DNA from 4 places in the Thioalkalivibrio sp. AKL17 genome. Region 1 is predicted to be linked to each of the others. Evidence: predicted binding sites of a transcription regulator. Region 1 holds the regulator's gene; each other region holds the start of a gene.
What was found. Region 1 encodes FliA, which starts transcription of late flagellar genes. Its sites were predicted from a motif close to GCTAAAGTTNNNNNNNNNNCNGCCGATA; they were not measured.
Positions count from the first base shown of each region.

Region 2: a site for FliA is predicted at 3,475-3,502, ahead of D577_RS0101485 (methyl-accepting chemotaxis protein). Genes of this name have one in related genera too.
Region 3: a site for FliA is predicted at 957-984, ahead of D577_RS0100305 (methyl-accepting chemotaxis protein). Genes of this name have one in related genera too.
Region 4: a site for FliA is predicted at 4,875-4,902, ahead of D577_RS0100310 (methyl-accepting chemotaxis protein). Genes of this name have one in related genera too.

Region 1 is NZ_KB898764.1:462,061-467,947, reverse strand. Features, by position in the region: gene D577_RS0102140 (chemotaxis protein CheA) at 1-1,747, opposite strand, end outside; gene D577_RS0102135 (protein phosphatase CheZ) at 1,820-2,602, opposite strand; gene D577_RS0102130 (chemotaxis response regulator CheY) at 2,638-3,018, opposite strand; gene D577_RS0102125 (RNA polymerase sigma factor FliA) at 3,058-3,819, opposite strand; gene D577_RS0102120 (MinD/ParA family protein) at 3,816-4,640, opposite strand; gene flhF (flagellar biosynthesis protein FlhF) at 4,624-5,887, opposite strand, start outside.
Region 2 is NZ_KB898764.1:317,650-323,536, forward strand. Features, by position in the region: gene D577_RS0101480 (ATP-binding protein) at 1-1,717, opposite strand, end outside; gene D577_RS0101485 (methyl-accepting chemotaxis protein) at 1,779-3,413, opposite strand; gene D577_RS0101490 (DEAD/DEAH box helicase) at 3,812-5,731, shown strand.
Region 3 is NZ_KB898764.1:58,023-63,909, reverse strand. Features, by position in the region: gene D577_RS0100305 (methyl-accepting chemotaxis protein) at 1-886, opposite strand, end outside; gene D577_RS0100300 (DASS family sodium-coupled anion symporter) at 1,014-2,564, opposite strand; gene argF (ornithine carbamoyltransferase) at 2,568-3,482, opposite strand; gene D577_RS0100290 (acetylornithine transaminase) at 3,479-4,675, opposite strand; gene D577_RS0100285 (superoxide dismutase) at 4,787-5,368, opposite strand; gene ppk1 (polyphosphate kinase 1) at 5,600-5,887, shown strand, end outside.
Region 4 is NZ_KB898764.1:64,021-69,907, reverse strand. Features, by position in the region: partial or broken gene D577_RS13475 (PLP-dependent aminotransferase family protein) at 1-1,022, shown strand, start outside; tRNA gene D577_RS0100325 (tRNA-Ala) at 1,240-1,315, opposite strand; gene D577_RS0100320 (MBL fold metallo-hydrolase) at 1,497-2,330, shown strand; gene D577_RS0100315 (glutathione S-transferase N-terminal domain-containing protein) at 2,395-2,820, shown strand; gene D577_RS0100310 (methyl-accepting chemotaxis protein) at 2,869-4,779, opposite strand; gene D577_RS0100305 (methyl-accepting chemotaxis protein) at 4,974-5,887, opposite strand, start outside.

The DNA.
Region 1 (5,887 bases):
GGTTCAGGCTGGTCTTGACCACGTCCATGCCCACGCCCCGGCCGGAGACATCCGAGATCTCGGCCTTGGTCGAAAAGCCGGCCATGAAGATCACGTTGAAGGCCTCGCGGTCGGTCATGCGCTCGGCCATCGCGGGCTCCATCAGCTCCTTTTCCACCGCCTTGCGGCGTAGCGCATCCGGATCCATGCCACGTCCGTCGTCCTTGATGATCAGGGCGATATGGTCGCCCTCCTGGGCGGCCCCGAGGACCACCGTGCCGCGCCGCGGCTTGCCGGCTGCCTCGCGCTCGTCGGGCATCTCGATCCCGTGGTCCACCGCATTGCGCACCAGATGCACCATCGGGTCCGACAGGGCCTCGACCAGGTTCTTGTCGAGGTCGGTCTCCTCGCCAAAGATCTCCAGATCGATTTCCTTGCCCAGATTCCGGGAGAGATCGCGGATCACGCGAGGGAAACGGTTGAAGACCTTCTTCACCGGCTGCATGCGGGTCTTCATTACCGAGGCCTGGAGGTCGGAGGTCACCAGCGCCAGCGAACTGATCGCCTTGCCCAGTTCATCGTCCACGTGCTCGGAGCGCAGCATGCTCAGCCGGTTGCGCACCAGCACCAGCTCGCCCACAAGATTCATGATCTCGTCGAGGCGCTCGGTATCCACGCGCACCGAAGTCTCGCCCTGATTTCCGCCACCGCCCTGGCCGCCGCCCCCGGCACCCCCGCCGGAAGCACCGCCGCGCCCACCGCCGGACGTGGGCGCCGGACCGGAACTTTCCGCCTTCTGTTCCTTCCCGCCCGTGCCTCCGGGCGAGGCTGCCGCCGGCTCTGCGGCAGGCGCGGTGTCCGCGTGTTCGGTGCCGCCGGCCCCGGCGGCGGACGCCGAACCTTCCGGAACCGGTTCCGCAGCGGCGGACGGGCCCGGCTCGGCCGGTTCGGCCGGCGTGGTGGGTGGGCCGGCTCCTTTCGCCTGCAGTTCGTCGAGCAGGCTCTCGAACTCATCGTCGGTGATCTCGTCGTCGCCCCCACCCGCGTCACCGCCATCCGCAGCCGCGACCTCCGGGGCCGCCTCCGCTGCCGTGCCCGGATCCACCGGTTTCGGTGGCTGGTCTCCGTGCAGGCTGTCCAGCAGGGCCTCGAACTCGTCGTCGGTGATCTCGTCCCCGGCACCCACGCGGACTTCGTCATCGCCCGGCGCGTCATCCGCTGCCGGCTCCGGCGCGGACGGCGGTTCGGCCGCTTCCTCCAGCGCCTCCTCCGGCCAGTCGTCGGCCGATCCCGGTGCTGCCTCCCCGGCCGGAGCCGCGTCCGGCGTTTCTTCCGCGACCGGGGCGGCTTCGTCCCCGCCGCCGGCGGCGGGGACCGTTTCGTTGCGCGCCATGCTTCGCAGGGTGTCGACCAGATCTTCGGGCGCCGGCGTCGGCTCCTGGCCGTCGCGCAGCTCGCCGAACATCACGTTGAGCGAGTCCAGGACCCGCAGCATCGTGTCCATCAGATGACCGTCCACCTGACGTTCGTGATTGCGCAGCAGGTTGAAAACGTCTTCGGCGTTGTGGCAGACCGTCACCAGCGGGTCCAGCCCGAGAAAACCGGCCCCGCCCTTGATGGTATGGAAACTGCGGAAGACCGCATTCAGCAGATCGGTATCGTCCGGATGCTGTTCCAGGTCGATCAGCTGTTCGTTCAGGCCTTCCAGCAGCTCCCCCGCCTCGATCAGGAAGTCCTGGAGGATTTCGTCGTTGGGGTCGATGGCCATGCGGTCTCTCCGTTCCGGTGACTCGAATCGTCGGCAGATGGCTGCCGGTGCAAGGGGATCCCGGGACGGACCCTAGAACCCCAGGCTCGACAGCAGATCGTCCACCTCGTCCTGTCCTTGAACGACATCCGTGCCGGAATCTTGAGTGTGGGGCACCGCGGGTCCATGCCCGCGGCGGTCCTCCTCGCGTGCGGTTTCTTCCGCCTCCGGGGCCTGTTCGGCCGCCGCCCGGGCATCCTTCTCCAGGCGCCCGGAAGACAGGCGGATCAGCGAGACCAGGCTTTCCTCCAGGTCCGTGACCAGACGGATGACCCGCCGGATCACCTGCCCGGTGAGATCCTGGTAGCTCTGTGCCATCAGGACCTGCGACAGCAACCGGCGCAGTTCTTCGGTGTCCTTGCCGGTCTGTTCGAAAAACGCATCGAGTTCGCGCGCGAACTCGCGGAATTCCTCCACCGACAGTTCGCGGTTGCGGAACCGGGTCCATTTCTCGGTGAGTTCCGCGGCACGCCCGGCGAACGCCTCGGCAATCGGCAGGGACGATTCCACCGCATTCAGGGTTTCGTGCGTGGCCTGTTCGGTCTGGGTCACCACGTAACTCAGACGCTCGCGTGCATCCGGAATCTCGTCCTGCGCCAGCTCGACCAGACGCGAATCGCCCCGGAAGCTCTCCAGGGCCTCGTGCAGTTCGCGGGTCAGTTTGCCCAGTTCGTCGAACAGTTCGCGCTCGTAAGGCCGCGCGAGCTCCTGGATCAGGCGGCGCGAAGCCTCCTCGTCACCGCCTTCCAGAGCGCCCACCAGCTCCCGCGCCAGCGCGAGCCGGTCTTCCCCGGAGGCATTCTCTTGTTCGGTCATCGGGTCTCTCTTGCCGTGTCAGCCGGTCGCGGTATTCAGCCTTGAGCTTCAATACGTTCGAAGATCTTTTCGATCTTCTCCTTGAGCGTCTCGGCCGTGAAGGGCTTCACAATGTAACCGTTCACGCCGGCCTCTGCCGCCTCCACGATCTGATCGCGCTTGGCTTCGGCCGTGACCATCAGCACCGGCAACGATTTCAGCCGCTCGTCCTTGCGCACCTCGCGCAGGAGGTCGATGCCCGGCATGTTGGGCATGTTCCAGTCGGTGATCAGAAAATCGAAGTCGCCGTTCTGCAGCATCGGCAGGGCGGTGCTCCCGTCGTCGGCCTCCATGGTGTTGTTGAAGCCAAGATCCCGCAGGAGATTCTTGATGATGCGCCGCATCGTGGAGAAGTCGTCCACGATCAGGATTTTCATACCCTTGTCCACAGTTCGCTCCGGGAATGTGTTTGAACCTTAGAATATCTGCAGGGACTCGACGTCTTCGAGCCACGAGCCCAGACGCGCCCGCAGACGGTGCACCGCCTGGCTGCGGATCTGGCTGACGCGCGATTCGGTCACGTCCAGCACCGCACCGATCTCGCGCAGGTTGAGTTCTTCGGTGTAGTACAGGTTGAGCACCAGTCGTTCGCGCTCGGGCAGATCGCCCAGTGCGCCGGCCAGTTCCTCGCGGAACTCCCCGGCCTCGATGCGCCGCGACGGGGACTGCTCCTGCCCTTCCAGCACGCGATCCGCCTCGCCCTCCGGGCCGCCCACCTCGTCCAGCGCGAACAGATGGGCACCGGCATGATCATCCAGCATCTGGTAGTAGGTTTCCACCGGGACGCCCAGCTCCTCGGCGATCTCCGGAGCGCGAGCGGCGCGGCCCTCGCGGGCCTCCACCGTCTGCATCGCCTCGGAGATCCGCCGGCTGTTGCGGTGCACCGAGCGCGGCGTCCAGTCGCTGCGACGCAGCTCGTCGATCATCGCCCCGCGGATGCGGATCCCGGCGTAGGTGGCGAAGGTCGCCCCCTGGCCGCCTTCGAACTGCCGCGCGGCCTCGATCAGCCCCACCATGCCTGCCTGCACCAGGTCATCCACCTGCACCGAGGCCGGCAGCCGGGCCATCAGGTGATGGGCGATCCGATTCACCAGCTCGACGTGGTCCGCGACCAGCTGATCCGGTCCCCCGGTCCCCGCCCGGGCGTATCCCGAAAGTCTGTTCTTTGGCGTGTTCATGCGCTTTGCAGCATCCTCTCGACGAAGAATCCAACCCCCCCGCTGGCGCCGCGGGCCACCGGCCAGCCGTCGACCTTGCGCGCGAGCTCGAGGAACGCCCGTCCCGCCGGGCTGCCCGGGGACTGCTGCACCACCGGCGCCCGTTTCTGCACCGCCTGGCGCAGGGCATCATCCAGCGGAATCACGCCCACCAGATCCAGTATGACCTCCGGCAGATAGGTGGAACAAACCGCCTGCAGCTTCTGCATCACGCGTTCCGCCCCGGCACGGCCCTGCACCATGTTCGCGACCACGCGGAACCGGTTCACGCCATGATCCCGATGCAGGACCTTGATCAGCGCATAGGCGTCGGTCATCGATGCCGGCTCGTCGGTGACCACCACCAGGGTCTCCTGCACGGCCTGACAGAAACTGGTCACCGACTCCTGCAACCCGGCCGCGGTATCCACCACCAGCACGTCCAGCGGTCGCGTATACATGCTGAAGGCCTGGATCAGGCCGTGATGTTCCGGCCGGCTCAGGTTGGCCATGGTCGCGATCCCGGACGCGGAAGGCACCACGCGGATTCCCTCCGGGCCCTCGATGATCACGTCTTCCAGATCCTCGACGTCCCCGGTCACCAGGTCGTGCAGCGTCCGCTGCGGACGCAGGCCCAGCAGCACATCGACGTTTGCGAGCCCCAGGTCCGCATCGAACAGCATGACCTCGCGTCCCAGTCGGGCCAGTCCGACCGACAGGTTGACCGAGACATTGGTCTTGCCGACCCCGCCCTTGCCCGAGGCCACCGCGACCACCTTCAGGGGCTTAGTGTTGTGTGACATGATGTCCCTTCAGCACCGGTTGAATCATTTCGAGCGGCGCGGGCTCCTCGCCCGCGGCCGGCTCGTCCGCGGATCGCGGTCGCCGGGCCTCGCGTTCCGTCGCCTGGCGCCGCCGCCAGGCCTGCATCGCCTCGTCGACCCAGGCATCGGCCGCCCCGTGCTCGGGTTCTTCCTGCAGCGCCAGGCGGGTCAGATGTCCGGTATCCACGCGATGGAAATCCTCGGCGATGCGCTGGCCGTCGCTCATGAACGCAACACCCAGCGGCTGGTCCAGCAGTACCGAAAGCACCTCGCCCAGCTGTTCCGCCTCGTCCAGCTTGGTCAGTACCAGGGCCGAGGGTTCCGTGGGGGCGAAAGCCTCCAGCACCCGGCGCAGGGCCATGCCCTGGGTAGTGGCCGCGATCACCAGCCAGGTCTCCGCGCGCACGTCCGCAGGCATGTCCGTCAGCAGGGGTTCCCGCGGAGCGGTACGCGGCGACTGCCCGGCGGTATCCACCAGGATCAGGTGCCCGCTGCCCGCCGAGCGCCGCGCCATCTCGCGCAGCTCGGCCTCGGTTTCCACCACACACACCGCGGTTCCCGCCATCTGGCCGAAGGCCTGCAACTGCCGCGTCGCGCCGATGCGCTGGGCGTCCATGGTGACCAGGGTGACCGAATCCGGCCCCATGCGGCGGATCTGGCGCAGTGCAATCCGTGCAATGGTGGTGGTTTTGCCGACCCCCGTCGGTCCCTCCAGCGCGAGCACCCCGCCCTCGTCGAGGATGGAGGCGCGCGCGGTCACGATGGCACCCGACAGGCGCGCCCGCAGGCGCTCCCATGCCTCCTCCGAGGTGTGATCGTCGAGGATGCTGCCGGCCAGGCTGCGCGCCAGCGGCTCGCGGAAGCCCAGATCCATCAGCCGCGCCTTGCATTCGGCCGCCAGTGGATGCCGCGCCGCCCAGCGGGCCTGCTCGTTCTCTTCGTACTGCCGCGTCAGCAGACTGCGCAGATCCCGCAGTTCCTGACGCATCGCGGACACCTCGGGGTCGGTGGGCCACTGCGGGGCCGGTCGCTGCCGGGACCCGGCACCCGACCCCCCGCCGGCGGAAGCCGCCGCGGGCTCCGGCGCGCGGGGGTGCTCACCGCGCGGGGCCGGTTCATCGCGCACACCCTGTCGCGCCGATTCCCGGGCGGAGCGTGCCCCGCTACCGGCGTCGTCCTGCCGCGGGGCACCCCGGCCGTCACCCTCCGCCGTTCCGGCGGGCGCC
Region 2 (5,887 bases), 140 kb from region 1:
CCGCCGCCAGACGGACATCGAATCCGGCCTCTTCCAGCTGCCGCTGCAGCAGGATGCGATTGGATTCGGAGTCGTCGGCCACCAGGATGCGCCAGGCCGGCTGACCCGGCGCCAGGCCCAGCACCCGACGCGCGGCGGGGGCCGGTGTATCGGCGGTGTCGTCGGCCGCTTCCAGCGGCAGGTCCACGCTGAAACGCGACCCCTGACCCGGCGCACTCGAGACATCCACCGAACCGCCCAGCAGTTCCGCGAACTGGCGAGTGATCGACAGCCCCAGGCCGGTCCCCTCGGTGGTGCCGGCCGCGCCACCCTGAACGAAGGGTTCGAATATGGATTCCTGCTGTTCCGGCGGGATGCCGGGGCCGGTGTCCTCCACGCCCAGCTGCAGGCGCCGTTCGCCCGCCGGATCTTCCCGCGTCTCGGCGCGGAGCTCGACGCCCCCGGTTTCGGTGTACTTGATGGCGTTGCCCACCAGATTGATCAGGATCTGGCGCAGCTTGCGCGCATCGCTGCGGATGAAGCGGGGCAGCTCGGGATCGGTGTCCAGGGTCAGCGTCAGGTTCTTCTCCCGGGCTCGTGCGCCCAGCGTTGCAACCACATCCTCCAGGGTCTGCGGCAGGTCCAGCGTGACCGGCTCCATGGTCAGGCGGCCGGACTCGATCCGGGCCATGTCCAGCACGTCGTTGATCAGCGACAGGAGGTGATCGCCGTTGCGTTCGACCAGGCCGAGGTGGTCGCGCTGTTCGCCCGTGAGGTTGCTGCCCCGTGCCGCCAGGCGCGAGAACCCGAGGATCGCGTTCAGCGGGGTGCGCAGCTCGTGGCTCATGCTGGCGAGGAAGACGCTCTTGGCGCGATTGGCGTCTTCCGCCTGTCGCCGGGCCTCGTCCAGTTCGGCGGTGCGTTGTTCGACGCGGCGCTCCAGTCCGGTGTTCAGCTCGCGGATCTGCTGTGCGGCGGCATGCTGGGCACGGACGTCGCGACTCAGGCGCCGGGCGCCCGCACTCAGTCCGGCCAGGCCCAGCAGCCAGACGCCGGACAGCGCTGCCAGCGTGACCGTGGCGGTCTCCGCCTCGCGTTCGCGGTAGTCGTCCAGGGGCACGGCCACGGACACGCCGCCGCGGATGTCGCCCACCTCGTATCCCTGATGGGCATGGCATTCCAGGCAGCCGCGCTCCACGCGCATGGGCGCCATGTAGCGCAGATGGGGCTCCTCGTCGATGTCCGCCACTTCCAGGCGTTCTTCCGCGCCTTCCCGGAAGGCCTGCAACGCCTCCTCCTCCCACGGATCGGGCGCATTCTCCGGGCGCAATGGCTGCAGGCTGGTGATATTCCCGCGTACTCCGAACAGGTCGCCGAACTGCTCGTTGAGATGGCGCAGCATGTAGGCGGGGTTCATCAGGGTCAACTCCTGACCCGAGGGCGTAGTGATGTTCCGCTCCGGCAGGTGTGCCAGGTACGGGTTGGGCTGGACCAGATCGCTCACCGGCACGTAGACCCCGCTGTGCAGGGTGCCCCAGAAACGGAAGGCCTGATCCTTGTTGAAGTTCGCCTGCGCCTCCTGATAGGCGAGATCCAGGGTCATCGTCCGGAAGTGGTCCAGCAGCCACAGGCTCAGCCCGGCAAAGAACAGGGTCCACACAAGCGCCGCCAGCGCCACGTACTTCCGCAGGTGTCGCAGTTGCGCCCGGAAGGCGGTGTCGGCATGCGCGTCGGACATGGGACTGTGAACATCCATCGTGATGGAGTTCACAGTCTAACAGTTCACTCGGGCAGCACCCCTACTGACCGATGCGGTAGCGCGAGGCGAGGTCGCGCACCCGCGAGGCGATATTGGTCAGCTCGTGGCTGGCGGTCTCGGTCTGGTTGGCCCCGCCAAGGCTCTCGCTGGTCGCCTCGTTGATGGAAATGATATTGCGGTTGATCTCCTCGGCCACGGAGTTCTGTTCCTCGGCGGCACTGGCGATCTGGGTGTTCATGTCGCGGATGCGTTCCACCGCCGCGACGATCCGGCTCAGCGCGTCACCGGCCTCCTGCGCATTGCTGGCGGTGTTTTCGGCCATCTCGCGGCCCCGGCCCATGGCATCCACGGCGTTGCGGGTGCCGGCCTGCAGGTTCTCGATGGTCGACTGGATGTCGGCGGTGGAATCCTGAGTGCGGGAGGCGAGGGTGCGGACCTCGTCGGCCACCACCGCGAAGCCGCGCCCCTGCTCGCCGGCGCGCGCGGCCTCGATCGCGGCGTTGAGCGCCAGCAGGTTGGTCTGCTCGGCGATGCCACGGATGACGTCCAGCACGCTGCCGATCTTCTGGCTCTGTTCGTCCAGGGACTGGACGGCTTCGGCGATCTGCCCGACCTCGGTTGCAAGCCGGCCGATGTCGCCGACGACCGATTCCACCACCTTGCCGCCCTCCCGCGATTCGCGATCTGCTTCGTGGGTGGCGCTGGAGGCGTCCGAGGCGTTGCGTGCGACTTCCTGCACGGTAGCCGTCATCTCGTTCATCGCGGTGGAGACCTGTTCGGTCTGTGATCCCTGTTGATCCAGGTTCGTCTTGGTCTGGGTCGACACCGCCGAGAGTTCTTCCGCCGCCGAGGCCATCTGGTCGGTCATGCCGCGCAGCTCGCCGATCGTGTTCTGGAACTCGTCGAGCATGGTGTTCAGGCAAGTGGCCGTGGAACCCAGTTCATCGTGGCTTTCGACGTCCACTCGTCGGGCGAGGTCATGGTCACTGACGATGCCCTCCATGGTTTCGCGCATGCGGCCCAGAGGGACGGCAACCCCCCGGTAGGTCATCCATCCGGTGCCGAGTACGACGATGAATCCGGCGAGGGCGACCGCGATGAAAACGAGGACCGAGCGGTTGTACAGCTCGGCGATCCGGGTCGCTTCCTCTCCGGCGACACGGAGTTGCAGGTCCACCAGTTCGTTGATCTTGTCGCTGATCGGATCGATGGATGCATACAGCGGGCCGTTGAATTCGCTCAGTTCGCCCGAGACGTTGCCGGACATCCCCGAAAGGGCGCGTTCCAGTCGGTCCAGATCCGCGTTGGCATCGCGAAACAGGCCGCGGGCTTCCTCGGCCAGGCGCGCCTCCTCTGCGGTGAGTTCGGTCGCCATGTAGGTTTCCCACTGCTGATCGATATGCGAACGGGCGCCGCGCACGTCCTGCAGGGCCTCTTCGGCGGTGAGCATCCCGTGATCGGCCTTGTTGACGGCGTCAATCACCAGCACCGCGTAATCGTCGGCGATCTCCTTGAGCTGCTGCAGCGGGATGACGCGGTCCTGGTGTACGCGGTCCACGCCGGCCTCGATGTCCCCCATGAAGCGCACCGAGAGCAGCGCGATCACGATCAGCGCGATCAGCGGGAGCGCCACCAGGAGCTGGATTTTCGCGCGAATACTGAGAGTTTTACCCATCGGGGATTCCTTGATCATTTGGGCGGGCAGAGTCGGCAAAGAGGGCGGATCGTACAGGTTGTGACGACTCCCCTGCCGAAAACTAAAGCGGATCAGTGTTTCCTCAAGGCCTGCACGACGCCTCGGACGGCACCCCGGACATGGATCATCTGCAATGACGGCTTTATCACCCCAACGAGAAGTCCGGGCGGCGGTGGAGCGGTATTTCGATCTCTACTTCCGGACCAGGCTCTGTATGCCGCCAGGGCCGGCGGACGCGATCGCGTGGAACGAGGCTGACCCCCCACGGCCCTCGCGTTTCGTGTATAGTGCGCAGCTGACCGTGTGGTCATTCCTTTTCGCCGGGCCCGGGGCACTCCTGTGCCGTCGCTGTTTCCGGCCCGTGTGAGTACTGTGTGATGTCCGAATCTCCCTCCTTTGACCAGCTCGGTCTGTCCGAGTCGCTGGTCCGTGCCCTGTCGAATCTGGGCTTTGCCACCCCCACCGCGGTTCAGGCCGCCTGCATCCCCGCCCTGCTGGGTGGTCGCGACGTGCTGGGCGAGGCCCAGACCGGCACCGGCAAGACCGGTGCGTTCGGCCTGCCGCTGGTGGATGGCGTGGACGCGGCCCTGAAGGCGCCGCAGGCCCTGGTGCTGGCCCCCACCCGCGAGCTGGCCGGTCAGGTGGCCGACGCCCTGAGCGGTTTCGCGGCGGGTCTGGACGGCATCGAGATCCTGCCGGTCTACGGCGGCCAGCCGATGGGCCAGCAGCTGCGCGCCCTGCGCGACGGGGCCCAGGTGGTGGTTGGCACGCCCGGCCGCGTGGCGGATCACGTCCGCCGCGGGAGCCTCGATCTGTCCAGCCTGCGCATGGTGGTGCTGGACGAGGCCGACGAGATGCTGCGCATGGGCTTCGTCGAGGAGATCGAGTGGCTGCTGGAGCAGACCCCGGCCGAGCGCCAGACCACGCTGTTCTCCGCGACCATGCCGGCGCCGATCCGGCGCATCGCGCACCGCCACATGCGCGAGCCGGAAGAGATCCGCGTGGGTGCGGGCAACGAGGCCGGCGTCGACATCGACCAGAGCTACTGCCTGGTCGATCAGCGCAACAAGCTCGAGGCCCTGACCCGCCTGATGGAGACCGAGCCGGATCTGGACGCGGCGGTGGTCTTTGCCCGTACCAAGGCGGCGACGGTCGAGATCGCCGATCGGCTGGGCGCCGCCGGCGTGGCCGCATCGGCGCTCAACGGCGACATGGAGCAGGGCGAGCGCGAGCGCGTGGTCGCCAACCTGCGCGACGGTCGTCTGGACGTGATCGTGGCCACCGACGTGGCCGCACGGGGGATCGACGTCCCGCGCATCAGCCACGTGTTCAATTTCGATGCCCCGGGCGATGCCGAGGTCTACGTGCACCGCATCGGGCGGACCGGCCGCGCCGGGCGCAAGGGCCGCGCGATCCTGTTCCTGGAGCCGCGCAAGCGGCGCATGCTGAAAGACATCGAGCGCCTGACCGGCAAATCCGTGCGTGAACAGGCCGTGCCCGACCGTGAGGCGGTGCGGGCACGGCGCGAGGATCGCTTCGCCGAACGCGTGCGGGCTGCCGTGGCGGATGACGCCGGGGTGCGTCACGCGGCCCTGGTGGAACGCCTGCTGGCCGATGGCGAGACCTCGCCGCAGGATCTGGCCGGTGCCCTGGTGGCGCTGGCCACCGAGGGCTCCCCGCTGGATGCCTCCGCCACCGCCGGTGCCGACCCGCTGGCCGGCGCGGCCCGTGCTGCGCGCGACGAGCGCTCCGGTGGCCGCGACAAGGGCGAGCGCAACAACAAGCGCCGCGAAGGCGGCCGCCAGGGCGATCGTGATGCAGGTCCCGAATCCGGCATGGTGCGCTACTACATGCCCGTGGGCCGCACCCACGGCGTGGCGCCGGGCGCGATCGTCGGCGCGCTGGCGAACGAGGGCGGGCTCAAGGGCCGCGACATCGGCCGCATCGGCCTGCAGCAGGAACACTCGCACGTGGATCTGCCGGAGAGCCTGGACGAGGGCGCGATCCGCAAGCTGGGCGGCATTCATGTCGCGAACCGTCGCCTCGGGCTGACGCTGGAGATCCCGGCGCCGCAGGGCCCGGGCGGTGATCGCGGCAATGGCAATGGCGCACGCCACGACGCGCCGGCGCGCAAGTCGAAGCCCGCATCCCGCAAGCCCGCCGGTGGCAAGCCGGCGACCGGCAAGCGCCCCGCGTATCAGGCGACGGGCAAGGGCTCCGGAAGGGCTTCGGGCAAGGGCCAGGGCAAGAACAGTACCGGAACCCTGGGCATCCGCCGCAAGGCCGCCAACGGCTGATCGCCGAAGAGGCGGCCGGGGGCCGGCTCAGATCCTCAGCTTTCGCAATGCTCGCAGACGGCGTCGGCGGAGGCGTCGTCCGGATATCCGCCCAGCCGCCGGCGGACCTCCTCCTCGTCCATCGCCCGGATATCTTCGGCCAGGCGGTCGAGGTGC
Region 3 (5,887 bases), 400 kb from region 1:
CGAGGCCGATGGCGGCCACGCCCACACCCACTACGGTGGCCGTGGCATTGCGGGCCATCGCCACGTAATCGCTGCGATCGACCATCAGCTCCAGCACGCCCACCGGCTCACCGGAGAAGTCTTCCACCGGACGCCCGACCACCGCCATCGGACGACCGTCGTGCTCGGTCCGGCGCACCAGTTCCTCGCCGCCGGCAATCCGCTCCATCTCCTCGCGACTGAACGTGGAATCGCCGTCGATGGTGCTGCCGAACGCCTCGAAGGTACCGTCGCGCTGCAGGTAGAGGGCCACCGGGGCTTCCGTATCCGCCGTGAAGTCCTCGAAGAAGGCATCGTCAAACGCCATGCCGAATTCCAGCGACCCGATATGTTCACCCTCGTGGGAGACCGGGACGATGCCGCGGATGCCCAGGCCGGCCACCCCTTCCTCGAGCCCGGAGATCGGCCGGCGGTCGCGGTTGGTGTCGACCACGGTCTGGCGAAACCCGGAGAGGTCATCGTCGTAGCGATCCGGACGGTGCACCCGCAGGAAGGACGTCGCCGGCGGCGTATGGAACTGATACTGGCGTACGCCGTATTCCTCGTAGAGATGATCAAATCCCGGGACCGTCATCTCGTGCAGGCGTTCGCGGTCGCGCCGGGCGAAGGCCTGTTGCACGTCCGGAATGGCGGCCACGGCCTGCGCCATCGCGGTCCCGCGATCGGCCTCCTGATCGAGCTGCCGGATCAGCAGTTCACTCAGGTCGTTGAGTTCACGCTGTTCCGCGCGGTCCGCCATGTTGCCGAGGCTGTTCATCACCACCACCAGCGTGAGCACCACGACCGCGACCACCACGAGGGTGACGCCGCCCATAAGGCGGGTTCCGATCCGGATATTCCTGAGCATCTCTCTCTCCCTTGAAGCTTTCTTCGCGCCCGGAGTTACGGGCGCCGTTCTGCGAGTCTCTCGCTCCCGCTAGCGGCCGGCAGCGGCCTGACTTGAGCCGCGCGGGTCACGCTCCCTCCCCCCGCTTTCAGCCCACGTGCCGCAGCAGCAACGGCTCGGCGAGCGCATACACCGCGAGGCTGACCAGCACGATGGCGACCACCGACAGCAGGGCCCCGCCGCGGATCATGTCCACCACGCGCAGGCGATTGGAGGCAAACACGATGGCGTTGGGCGGCGTGGCCACTGGCAACATGAACGCGACCGACGCGGCGAACGCCACCGGCAGGGTCATCAGCCCCACCGGCACGTCCATGCGCAGCGCGAGCGCGGCCACCAGTGGCAGCAGGGTGGCGGCGGTGGCGGTATTGCTGGTCACGTGGCTGAGGGTCATGGTGGCCAGCACCACCCCCGCGATCACCAGCAGCAGCGGCCAGGCCTGCGCGCCCATCAGCGCCTCGGCGGTCAGTTCCGCCAGGCCCGAGGATTCAATCGCGGAGCCGAGACTGAGACCGCCACCCACGAGCAGCAGCACCCCCCAGGGCAGCTCCCGCGTGTTGTCCCAGCACAGCAGCCGCCGCTGACCCGAGGCCCCGGAAGGGATCAGGAACAGCAGCCCGGCCCCGAGGATCGCGATCCCGGCGTCCGTCAGTTCCAGCGGCAGCCACGCCTCCAGCAGGGGACGAAACATCCAGGCCAGCGCCACCAGCAGGAACACCGTCGCCACGCGCAACTCCGCATGGCTCCACGGCCCCAGATCGCCTACCTGCTCCTGCAGCATGCGGTCGAGCCCGTTGAGGCGAATGCGATGCACCGGGAACACCCAGCGGGTCAGCAGGATCCAGGCAATGAGCAGCAGCGTCAGCGACAACGGCAGGCCCAGCAGCATCCAGTCGATGAAACCGATCCCGAGCTCGTAGCGGTCATTGAGAAACGCGACGGTCAGCGCATTGGGCGGGGAACCGATGATGGTGGCCATGCCGCCGATGTTGGCCGCGAAAGCGATGCCCAGCAGCAGCGCCAGGGCCGGACTGCGGCTGTCCGGCGCCATGCCCTGCAGGCCCTGGCCCCCGTCGCGCTCCATCAGCCCCAGCACCGACAGCGCGATCGGCAACATCAGGGCCGCGGTGGCGGTATTGCTGACCCACATCGACAGCCCGGCGGTGGCCAGCATGAAGGCACCCACCAGGGTGTGCAGACCGCGGCCGGAACGCGACAGGATCGCCAGCGCCAGCCGCTGGTGCAGGCCCCAGCGCTGCACCGCCAGGGCGATCGCGAAACCGCCCATGAACAGAAAGATGGTGGGATTGGCGTAGGGTGCGGTAGCCTCGTCCATCGCCACCACGCCGGTCAGTGGCAGCAACGCGATGGGCAGCAGGGCCGTGACCGGGATGGGCAGCGCCTCGCTGATCCACCACACGGCCATGAACAGGGTCAGGCCCAGGACCCGCCAGGCCTCCGGGGCGAAGGCCTCCGGCGGCGGGACCAGCAGAAAGGCCACGAAGACCAGCGGCCCGAGAAACAGGCCGATGCGCGCCCGCAGAGCGCTTCCGGCGGACGTTCCGCCGTGATCGTGTCCGGGACCGCCGCCGGCGCCCTGCGGCGGCGTTCGCTCCCCCTCCCCGGTGGTCTCCTGCATGCGTCAGTCCGCCGCGCGCACCAGGAATTCCATCAGCGCCTTCTGCGCATGCAGGCGATTTTCCGCTTCGTCCCAGACCACGCTCTGCGGGCCCTCCAGCACGTCGGTGGCCACCTCTTCCTCGCGATGTGCCGGAAGGCAGTGCATGAACAGGGCATCCGGCTGCGCGCGATCCATCAGGGCCTGATCCACGAAGAACCCGGCAAACGCCTGGCGCCGCGCGCTCTTCTCCTGCTCCTGGCCCATGCTCGCCCACACGTCGGTCACGACCAGATCCGCACCCGCGGCCGCCTCGCCGGCATCACGGGTCACGGTCACGTGATCGCGGGTCGCCTCCAGCACGGAGGATTCGGGTTCGTAGTCTTCGGGGCAGGCCGCCATCAGCTCGAAGTCCAGCAGATGCGCGGCATACATGTAGCTGTGGCACATGTTGTTGCCGTCGCCGATCCAGGCCACGCGCTTGCCGCGGATGTCGCCACGGTATTCGAAGAAGGTCTGCAGATCCGCCAGCAGCTGCGCGGGGTGTTCCAGATCGGTCAGCCCGTTGATCACCGGCACCGAGGAATGGCGCGCGAACAGCTCCACCTTCTCGTGCTCGTAGGTGCGGATCATCACGCAGTCCACCATGCGCGAAAGCACCCGCGCGGTGTCCTCGATCGGCTCGCCCCGCCCGAGCTGGGTATCCCGCGGCGACAGGAACAGCGCGTTGCCGCCGAGCTGCTGCATGCCCACCTCGAAGGACACTCGGGTGCGGGTCGACGACTTCTCGAAGATCATTCCGAGGGTCTTGCCCCGCAGCAGGTCGTCATGGTGTTCGCCCGCCTTCAGCTGGCGTTTCAGCTCGATCGCGCGGTGCAGCACCGCGCGCGTCTCTTCGGCGGACAGATCGAGAAATGAAAGAAAATGGCGCGGATTCATGCAGAAGCCTCCCTGGTGGCCCCGGATGCCAGAAACGCATCCACCCGGTCGGCCACGCCGTTCGCGATCTGCGTGACCTGTTCGTCGTCGATGATCAGCGGCGGCAGCAACCGGATCACCCGCTCCGCCGTCACGTTCAGGATCAGCCCGGCCTCCAGCGCCTGTCCCACCAGCTCGCCGGCCGGCCGATCCAGCTCGATCCCCAGCATCAGGCCGCGGCCGCGGATCTCCACGACCTCCGGCCGGTGGCCCAGGCGCTCCTGCAGCTGCCGGCGCAGTGCCTGCCCCTGGCGTTCGGCCTGCTCGCACAGGGCCTCCTCCTGCATCACGTCCAGCACCGCCAGCGCCGCGCGCGACACCAGCGGACCGCCGCCGAAGGTGGTGCCGTGCATCCCCGGCCGGAACAGGTCGCGGGCCGCCCCCGCCACCAGATTCGCCCCGATGGGAATGCCGTTGCCCAGCCCCTTGGCCAGGCTCAGCACGTCCGGGGTGATGCCTTCATGCTGGAACGCGAACCACTGGCCGGTACGACCGATGCCGGCCTGGATCTCGTCCAGCATCAGCAGCCAGCCGCTGGCATCGGCGATCTCCCGCAGGCGGCGCAGGTAGCCGTCGGGGGGGATGCGGATCCCGCCCTCGCCGGTGACCGGCTCGACCAGGATGGCCACGATGTCTTCCTGCCCGGCCAGTGCCGCCACCGCGTCCGCATCGCCGTAGGGCACATGCTCGAACCCCTCGACCAGCGGCTCGAACCCGGCCTGGATCTTCGCATTGCCGGTGGCGGACAGGGTCGCCATGGTGCGCCCGTGGAAGCTCCCGTCCATCACGATCACGCGCGGGCGCTCGATCCCCTTCGCCCGTCCGTGCAGGCGCGCCAGCTTGATCGCCGCCTCGTTGGCTTCGGCGCCGGAGTTGCAGAAGAACGCGCGATCCATCCCCGCGAGCGAGCACAGCCGCCGGGCCAGCGTCTCCTGCAGCGGGACCCGGTACAGGTTGGAGGTGTGCACCAGGGTGGAGGCCTGATCACAGACCGCACTGGCCACCCGCGGATGCGCATGCCCCAGGCCGCAGACCGCAATCCCCGACAGCGCATCCAGATAGCGCCGGCCCTCGGTGTCCCACAACCAGGCACCCTCGCCGCGCTCGAAGGCGACCGGCAGGCGATTGTAGGTCTGCTGCAGGAAATCGTTCATGTTCCGTTCTCCAAACGCGAAAGCCGGCGGGTGGCCGCCGGCTTCCGGAATGCGGGTCGGACACCCGGCGCGGAACCCTCTTGCGGGAACCCGCCGGGCTCGTCGCCGATCTTACTGCATCTGCCGGGCGACGAAGTCCCAGTTCACCACGCTCCAGAAGTTCTCGAGGTACTTCGGGCGCGCATTGCGATAATCGATGTAGTAGGCATGCTCCCACACGTCGCAGGTCAGCAGCGGGGTCTGGCCGTCGCGCATCGGGTTCGCGGCGTTCGAGGTATTGACGATCTCCAGCGAGCCGTCGCCGTTCTGCACCAGCCAGGTCCAGCCGGAACCGAAGTTGCCGACCGCCATCTCGTTGAACTTCTCCTTGAAGGCGTCGAACGAACCGAAGGCGCTGTTGATGGCGTCCGCCAGCTTGCCGGAGGGCTCGCCACCCGCATTCGGACCCATGCAGTTGAAGTAGAAGGTGTGGTTCCAGACCTGGGCGCCGTTGTTGAAGATGCCGCCGGCCGGGGCCTTCCTGATGATGTCCTCCAGCGAGGCATTCTCGAACTCGGAGCCCGGCAGCAGGCCGTTGAGCTTGGTCACGTAGGTCGCGTGGTGCTTGTCGTGGTGGTATTCCAGCGTCTCGGCGGAGATGTGGGGCTCCAGGGCGTCCTTCGCGTACGGCAGATCGGGCAGTTCGTAGGTCATGGGACCTCCTTCTTCGCGTTCGTTCGTTATTCGTGGTGATGTCTCGCGGGGACCGCCCCTTCACGGGCGATCCCGAACCCGCTAACGATAGTCACCTTGGGCGGGCGATGCAATTCCCGAGTACACCACTCGACCTTTGCCGGGCCGCCGGTGCGGGCGTCGTGATACCTTTTCTTCGCAACGTAACATCGCCGCTCTGGACTGGACGGATTCCGGATGTACCCGTCCCCGATGCAGGATACCGACTTGGAAGCCAACGACCGTTTTCTCAACCGTGAACTCTCGCTGCTGGAATTCAACCGCCGGGTGCTGGAACTCGCGCGGGAACCCGGCTTTCCTCTGCTGGAACGCCTGCGTTATCTCAGCATCTCCTCGACCAATCTCGACGAGTTCTTCGAGGTCCGCGTCGGTTCGCTGCTGCAGCAGGTCGAACTGAACGTCAGCGCGCCCGGCCCCGACGGCCTGTCCGCGCAGGAACAGCTGCGCCGCATCAGCCCGGCCGCGCACCAGCTGGTGGAC
Region 4 (5,887 bases), 400 kb from region 1:
CGCCGGCGCGCTGGGGTGGCCGGGAGCTGGATTACGCATTTCCGCCCGGGCCGTACGAGCTGCGGCAGCAGATCGCGCGGCGCATGGCGGATGCCGGCTGCCAGATTACCCCGGAGGAGGTGGTGGTGACCAACGGTGCCCAGGAGGCGCTGGCGCTTTCGTTGCGCGCGGTCACCGAACCCGGCGACGTGGTGGCGATCGAGTCACCCACGTTCTACGGCCTGCTGCAGGCGATCGAGGCGCTGGGGCTGCGGGCACTGGAGATTCCCACCGATCCGGACGAAGGCATTGTGCCGGAGGCCCTGGCGCTGGCGCTGGACCAGTGGCCGGTGAAGGCGGCATTGCTCATGCCCAACTTCGGCAATCCGCTGGGGCACTGCGCTGGCGACGAGCGCAAGCGTGCCCTGGTGGAGCTGCTGGAGGATCGTGGGGTGCCGCTGATCGAGGATGACGTTTACGGGGATCTGGCCTTCGAGGGGCCGCGGCCGTGGGCGGCCCGGGCGTTCGAGACCCGGGGCGGGGTGCTCTACTGCGGTTCCTTCTCCAAGACATTGTCGCCGGGGTTGCGGGTCGGCTGGGCCGTGCCCGGACGCTTCCGCGACAGAGTGGAGTATCTGAAGTATTCCGGCAGTTCCTCCACGCCCGCCTGGCCGGGACTGGCGGTGACCGACTTCCTGGAGCGCGGTGGCTACGACCGCTATCTGCGCCGAGTGCGCGGTGATTACGCCCGCGCGGTGGATCGCGTGAGCCGGGCGGTAGCTCGTCATTTCCCGTCCGGGACACGCCAGACGCGACCGGCCGGCGGCTTCGTTCTCTGGCTGGAGCTCCCGGAGGCCGTCGATGCGCTGGCCCTGTATCGCCGGGCCCTGGGCGAGGGGATCAGCATCGCACCCGGCCCGCTCTTCTCGCCGACCGGCAAGTACCGTCATCACCTGCGCCTGAACTGCGCTCAGCCCTGGGGCGCGCGCCTCGAACGTGCACTGGCGCGCCTCGGCGCGATGGCCCGGGAAGCCGCTGCCTGAACCGGAATGCCCCCTCGGGATTCGTCTGGGCGTTCTCCACTTCGACTCGCGCCGGACATCGCGTCGCGGCCCGGCGTCCAATGGGGGCGCATCCGACGGGCGCACAAAAAAGCCCCGCCAGTAATTTACCGGCGGGGCCTACCGTTCCTAAGAATGGCAAACAGGATGGTATATATGGCGTTTTTTGCCCTATAACTTCCTGATTTTCTGGGGTGTTTGGTGGAGCGGAGGAGGATCGAACTCCCGACCTTCGCGTTGCGAACGCGACGCTCTCCCAGCTGAGCTACCGCCCCTCGAGATGCTGCGCATTCTAGCAGGGACCCAAGGCCACGGGAACCCCGGCGGCCATCCGGTTGTTCCCGGGAACGGGTCGCATTTCGGTAACGGGTGCCACAATCCGTGCGCCGTTTCGCGTGCGGCATGACAGGCAGCCGCCTAGAATGAGCTTTCTGATCGAGTCATTTGCCACAGCTCATGAGCGCGCATCCTCACATTGATGACTGGCCCCATACCTCTTCGCCGGAGTCCGGAACGAGTCTCTCCGTGCGTATCCTGGGAGCCAGCGGCGGTATCGGGCCGGGTCGCCGAACGACCTCCATTCTGATCGACCGGGACATCCTGATCGACGCCGGCAGCGGCGTGGGCGACCTGGAACTCCCGGAGCTCCAGGCCATCCGGCACGTCTTCCTGACACACTCGCATCTGGACCACGTGGCGTTCCTGCCTTTCCTGATCGACACCGTGTTCCGGGTGGACGCCCCGCCGGTAACCGTTCACGCGCTGCCCGACACCCTGGAAGCGCTTCAGCGCCACATCTTCAACTGGGTGATCTGGCCGGATTTCACCGCCCTTCCAACCCCGGAGCATCCCGCGCTGCGTTTTCGCGCTCTCGAACCCGGCGAACAGATCGACCTCGACGGACGCTGGATCACCGCCCTCCCCGCGAGACACACCGTTCCGGCGGTGGGCTATTCGGTCAGCCGCCCCGACATCGGGGCCTTCGCCTTCAGCGGGGATACCACCTCGACCCGGCACCTGTGGCAGACCCTCAATGAGCTGCCCCGCCTCGACCTGCTGATGATCGAGACCGGGCTGCCGGACGAGATGGATCACCTCGCCGGCGCCACCCGCCACTACACCCCGTTGCAGCTGGTACGCGACCTCGACCACCTGCGGCATCGGCCGAGAATCGCGATCACACACCTCAAACCCGGCTACGAGCAGACCATTCGCGAACAGCTGGCCACCCGCAACAACGGCGACATGATCGTCCTCTCCGGGAACGAGCGCTTCGAGCTGGTCGGCTGACACAGAACACGGACCGGACAGCGCCGCGATTGGTCGCGCACCGGAGCTGTGGCATCCTTGGCGGATGCGACCCCTGATCCGACTCTTTTTCCGCGGCGTGCGCCTGGTTCTCACGCCCTTCATGCTCGTGGGCGAGAAGGTGACCCGCCCGCGCGGAATCCAGCGTGATCCCGAAGAGCAGGCACGGGTGGACGAACAGACCCGCGCCCTCGCGCTCTACCACTTCCCCGCCTGTCCGTTCTGTATCAAGGCGCGCCGTGCCATGCAGCGCCTGTCGCTGGACATCGAACTGCGCAATGCCCAGCCGGCCGGCGAACACCGCGAGACCCTGCAGACGGAAGGCGGCAAGCTGCAGGTCCCCTGCCTGCGGATCGAGGAAGGAGGCGGCAGCGTGCGCTGGCTGTACGAGTCGGGCGCGATCATCGACTACCTCGAGTCGCGCTTTGATCCGGACCGGGCCGGAGCCGACCGCAATACCGAGGGCTCCTGAACCCGCAAATGACAGGGGGCGGCACGTGGCCACCCCCTCGAGACCGGATCAGACCCGGAAGTGTCCAACCCGCTGCTGCTGTTCGGAAGCCAGTTTCGACAGCTCCTCGGAGGCATTCGCGATCTCGCGCGAGCCGCTGGCCGTCTCGTCCAGCACCTGGGTGATGTTGGAGATGTTGCGGTTGATCTCCTCGGCCACCGAGGACTGTTCCTCCGCCGCACTGGCGATCTGCGTGTTCATCTCCGAGATGGTCGTCACCGACTGCGTGATCGACTCCAGCGACTCGCCCGCCTCGTTCACCTTCTCGCGGCTGGAATGCGCCCGGTTCTTGCCCTCTTCCATCGCCTGAACCGCCTCGCGCGTGCCGTTCTGGACGCGTTCGATCATGCCCTGGATCTCGTGGGTCGAATCCTGGGTCCGGCTCGCCAGCGTGCGCACCTCGTCGGCCACCACCGCAAAGCCGCGGCCCTGCTCGCCGGCCCGCGCCGCCTCGATGGCCGCGTTCAGCGCCAGCAGGTTGGTCTGATCGGCGATGTCCCCGATCACCTCCAGCACCTTGTTGATTTCCTCGGCGTCCGTGGACAGCCGTTCGATCACTTCGGCGGTGTTGTCCACCTGCGAGGTCAGGTGGTTGATCGACTGCACCGTCTGCTGCACCAGCTCGCGCCCGGCGTTGGCATCCTGGTCGGTGGTCTGGGCCGCCGTGGCCGCGTCGGAGGCGTTGCGCGCGACCTCGGCCACCGTCGCGGTCATCTCGTTCATCGCGGTGGCCACCTGGTCGACCTCGTCCTTCTGCCGCGTGACCTGACCGTTGGTCTGTTCGCTGGTCGCGGACAGCTCGTTGGCCGCGGCCGCCACCTGGTCGCCACCGGCGGCGACTTCCTTGACCAGGTCCTGGATCTTGCCCACGAAGCGGTTGAACGCCGCCGCCAGATCCCCCAGCTCATTGTTGCCGTCGGCCTCCAGCCGGCGCGTCAGGTCACCATCGCCGGACGCGATGTCGTCCAGGCGCGTGACGGTCTGGCGCAGCGGCCGCACGATGCTGCGCGACAGCAGCCAGGCCAGCAGCAGGCCGAGACCAATGGCGACCACGCCCACCGCCACCACGGTGGTGGTGGCATTGCGGGCCATCGCCACGTATTCGCTGCGATCGACCATCAGCTCCAGCACGCCCACCGGCTCGCCGGAGAAATCCTCCACCGCGCGCCCGACCACGGCCATCGGGCGGCCGTCGTGGCGAACGTTGCGGATCATCTCCTCGCCGTCGAGGATGCGCCGCATCTCCTCCCGACTGAAGGTCGACTCGCCATTGATGGTGCCGGCAAAGACCTCGAAACCGCCATCACGATCGAGGTGTACCGCCACGGGTGATCCGGTTTCTTCGGTGAAGGACTCGAAGAATGCGTCATCGAAGGCCATGCCGAATTCCAGCGAGCCGATGTGCTCGTTCTGGTAGGACACCGGCACCATCCCGCGGATCCCGATGCCGAACGGGCCCTCTTCCAGCCCGGTAATCGGCTGCCGATTGCGGTTCACTTCCAGGATCGTCTGGCGCACGTCCGACAGGTCGTCGCCGTAGTTGTCGGGACTGTGGGTACGCAGGAAAGAGGTCGCCGGCGGCGTATGGAAGTGATACTGGCGCACGTCGTGCTCGTCGCGCAGCTGGCCATATCCCGGCTGGGTCAGTTCCAGCAGGCGCTCACGATCCCCCTCGGCGAACGCCTGCTGAATCACCGGAATCTCGGCGATGGCCCGCGCCATCGATTCGCCCCGTTCGGCTTCCTGCTCCAGCTGGCGGATCAGCAGCCCGCTCAGGTCGTTCAGTTCCCGTTGCTCCGCGCGGTCCGCCATGTTGCCGAGGCTGTTCATCACCACCACCAGCGTGAGCACCACGACCGCCACCACAACGATGGTGACGCCGCCCATCAAGCGCGTTCCGATACGGATATTCCTGAGCATGGCTTTCCCTCTTTTGGTGTTACGGCATTCTGATCGATGCGCATTCTGCCGGGCCCTGCCCGGCCGGATGGCCAAATCAGCATACCTTCACATACTAACGGCGGCCGTCCGGAAACCTTGATCCGAATCGGCCGCCGTCACGAAAACCCATCCTCCGGCACGGGGCACAACACCCCGGCCGGCAGGACCCACGGTCAGACACGGAAGCGCCCGGTGCGCTCCTGCTGCGCCGAGGCCAGCTTCGACAGCTCCTCCGAGGCGTTGGCGATCTGCTGCGATCCGGCCACGGTCTCGTCCAGCACCTGGGTGATGTTGGAGACGTTGCGGTTGATCTCCTCGGCCACCGAGGACTGCTCTTCGGCCGCGCTGGCGATCTGCGTGTTCATGTCCGAGATGCTGCTGATGGACTGCGTGATCGACTGCAGCGACTGCCCCGCATCGTTCACCTGTTCCACGCTGGAATGCGCCTGCCGGCGTCCGTCCTCCATGGCCTTCACCGCGTCGCGCGTGCCGTTCTGCACCCGCTCGATCATCCCCTGGATCTCCTGGGTCGAATCCTGGGTCCGGCTCGCCAGCGTGCGCACTTCGTCGGCCACCACCGCAAAGCCGCGGCCCTGCTCGCCGGCCCGCGCCGCCTCGATGGCCGCGTTCAGCGCCAGCAGGTTGGTTTGATCGGCGATGTCCCCGATCACCTCCAGCACCTTGTTGATTTCCTCGGCATCGGTCGACAACCGCTCGATCACCTGCGCGGTGTTCTCCACCTGGGTGGACAGGGTGTTGATCGCACTGACGGTCTGCTCCACCAGCTCCCGGCCATGGGCCGCATCCTTGTCCGTGCTCTGAGCGGCTTCCGCCGCTTCGGTGGCGTTGCGGGCCACCTCGGCCACGGTCGCGGTCATCTCGTTCATGGCCGTGGCCACCTGGTCGATCTCGGACTGCTGGCGGCCCACCTGTTCGTTGGTCTGCTCGCTGGTCGCCGACAGCTCGTTGGCCGCAGCCGCCACCTGGTCGCCTCCGGCGGCAACTTCCTTCACCAGATCATGGATCTTGCTCACGAAACGGTTGAACGCCGCGGCCAGATCCCCGAGTTCGTTGTTGCCGTCGGCCT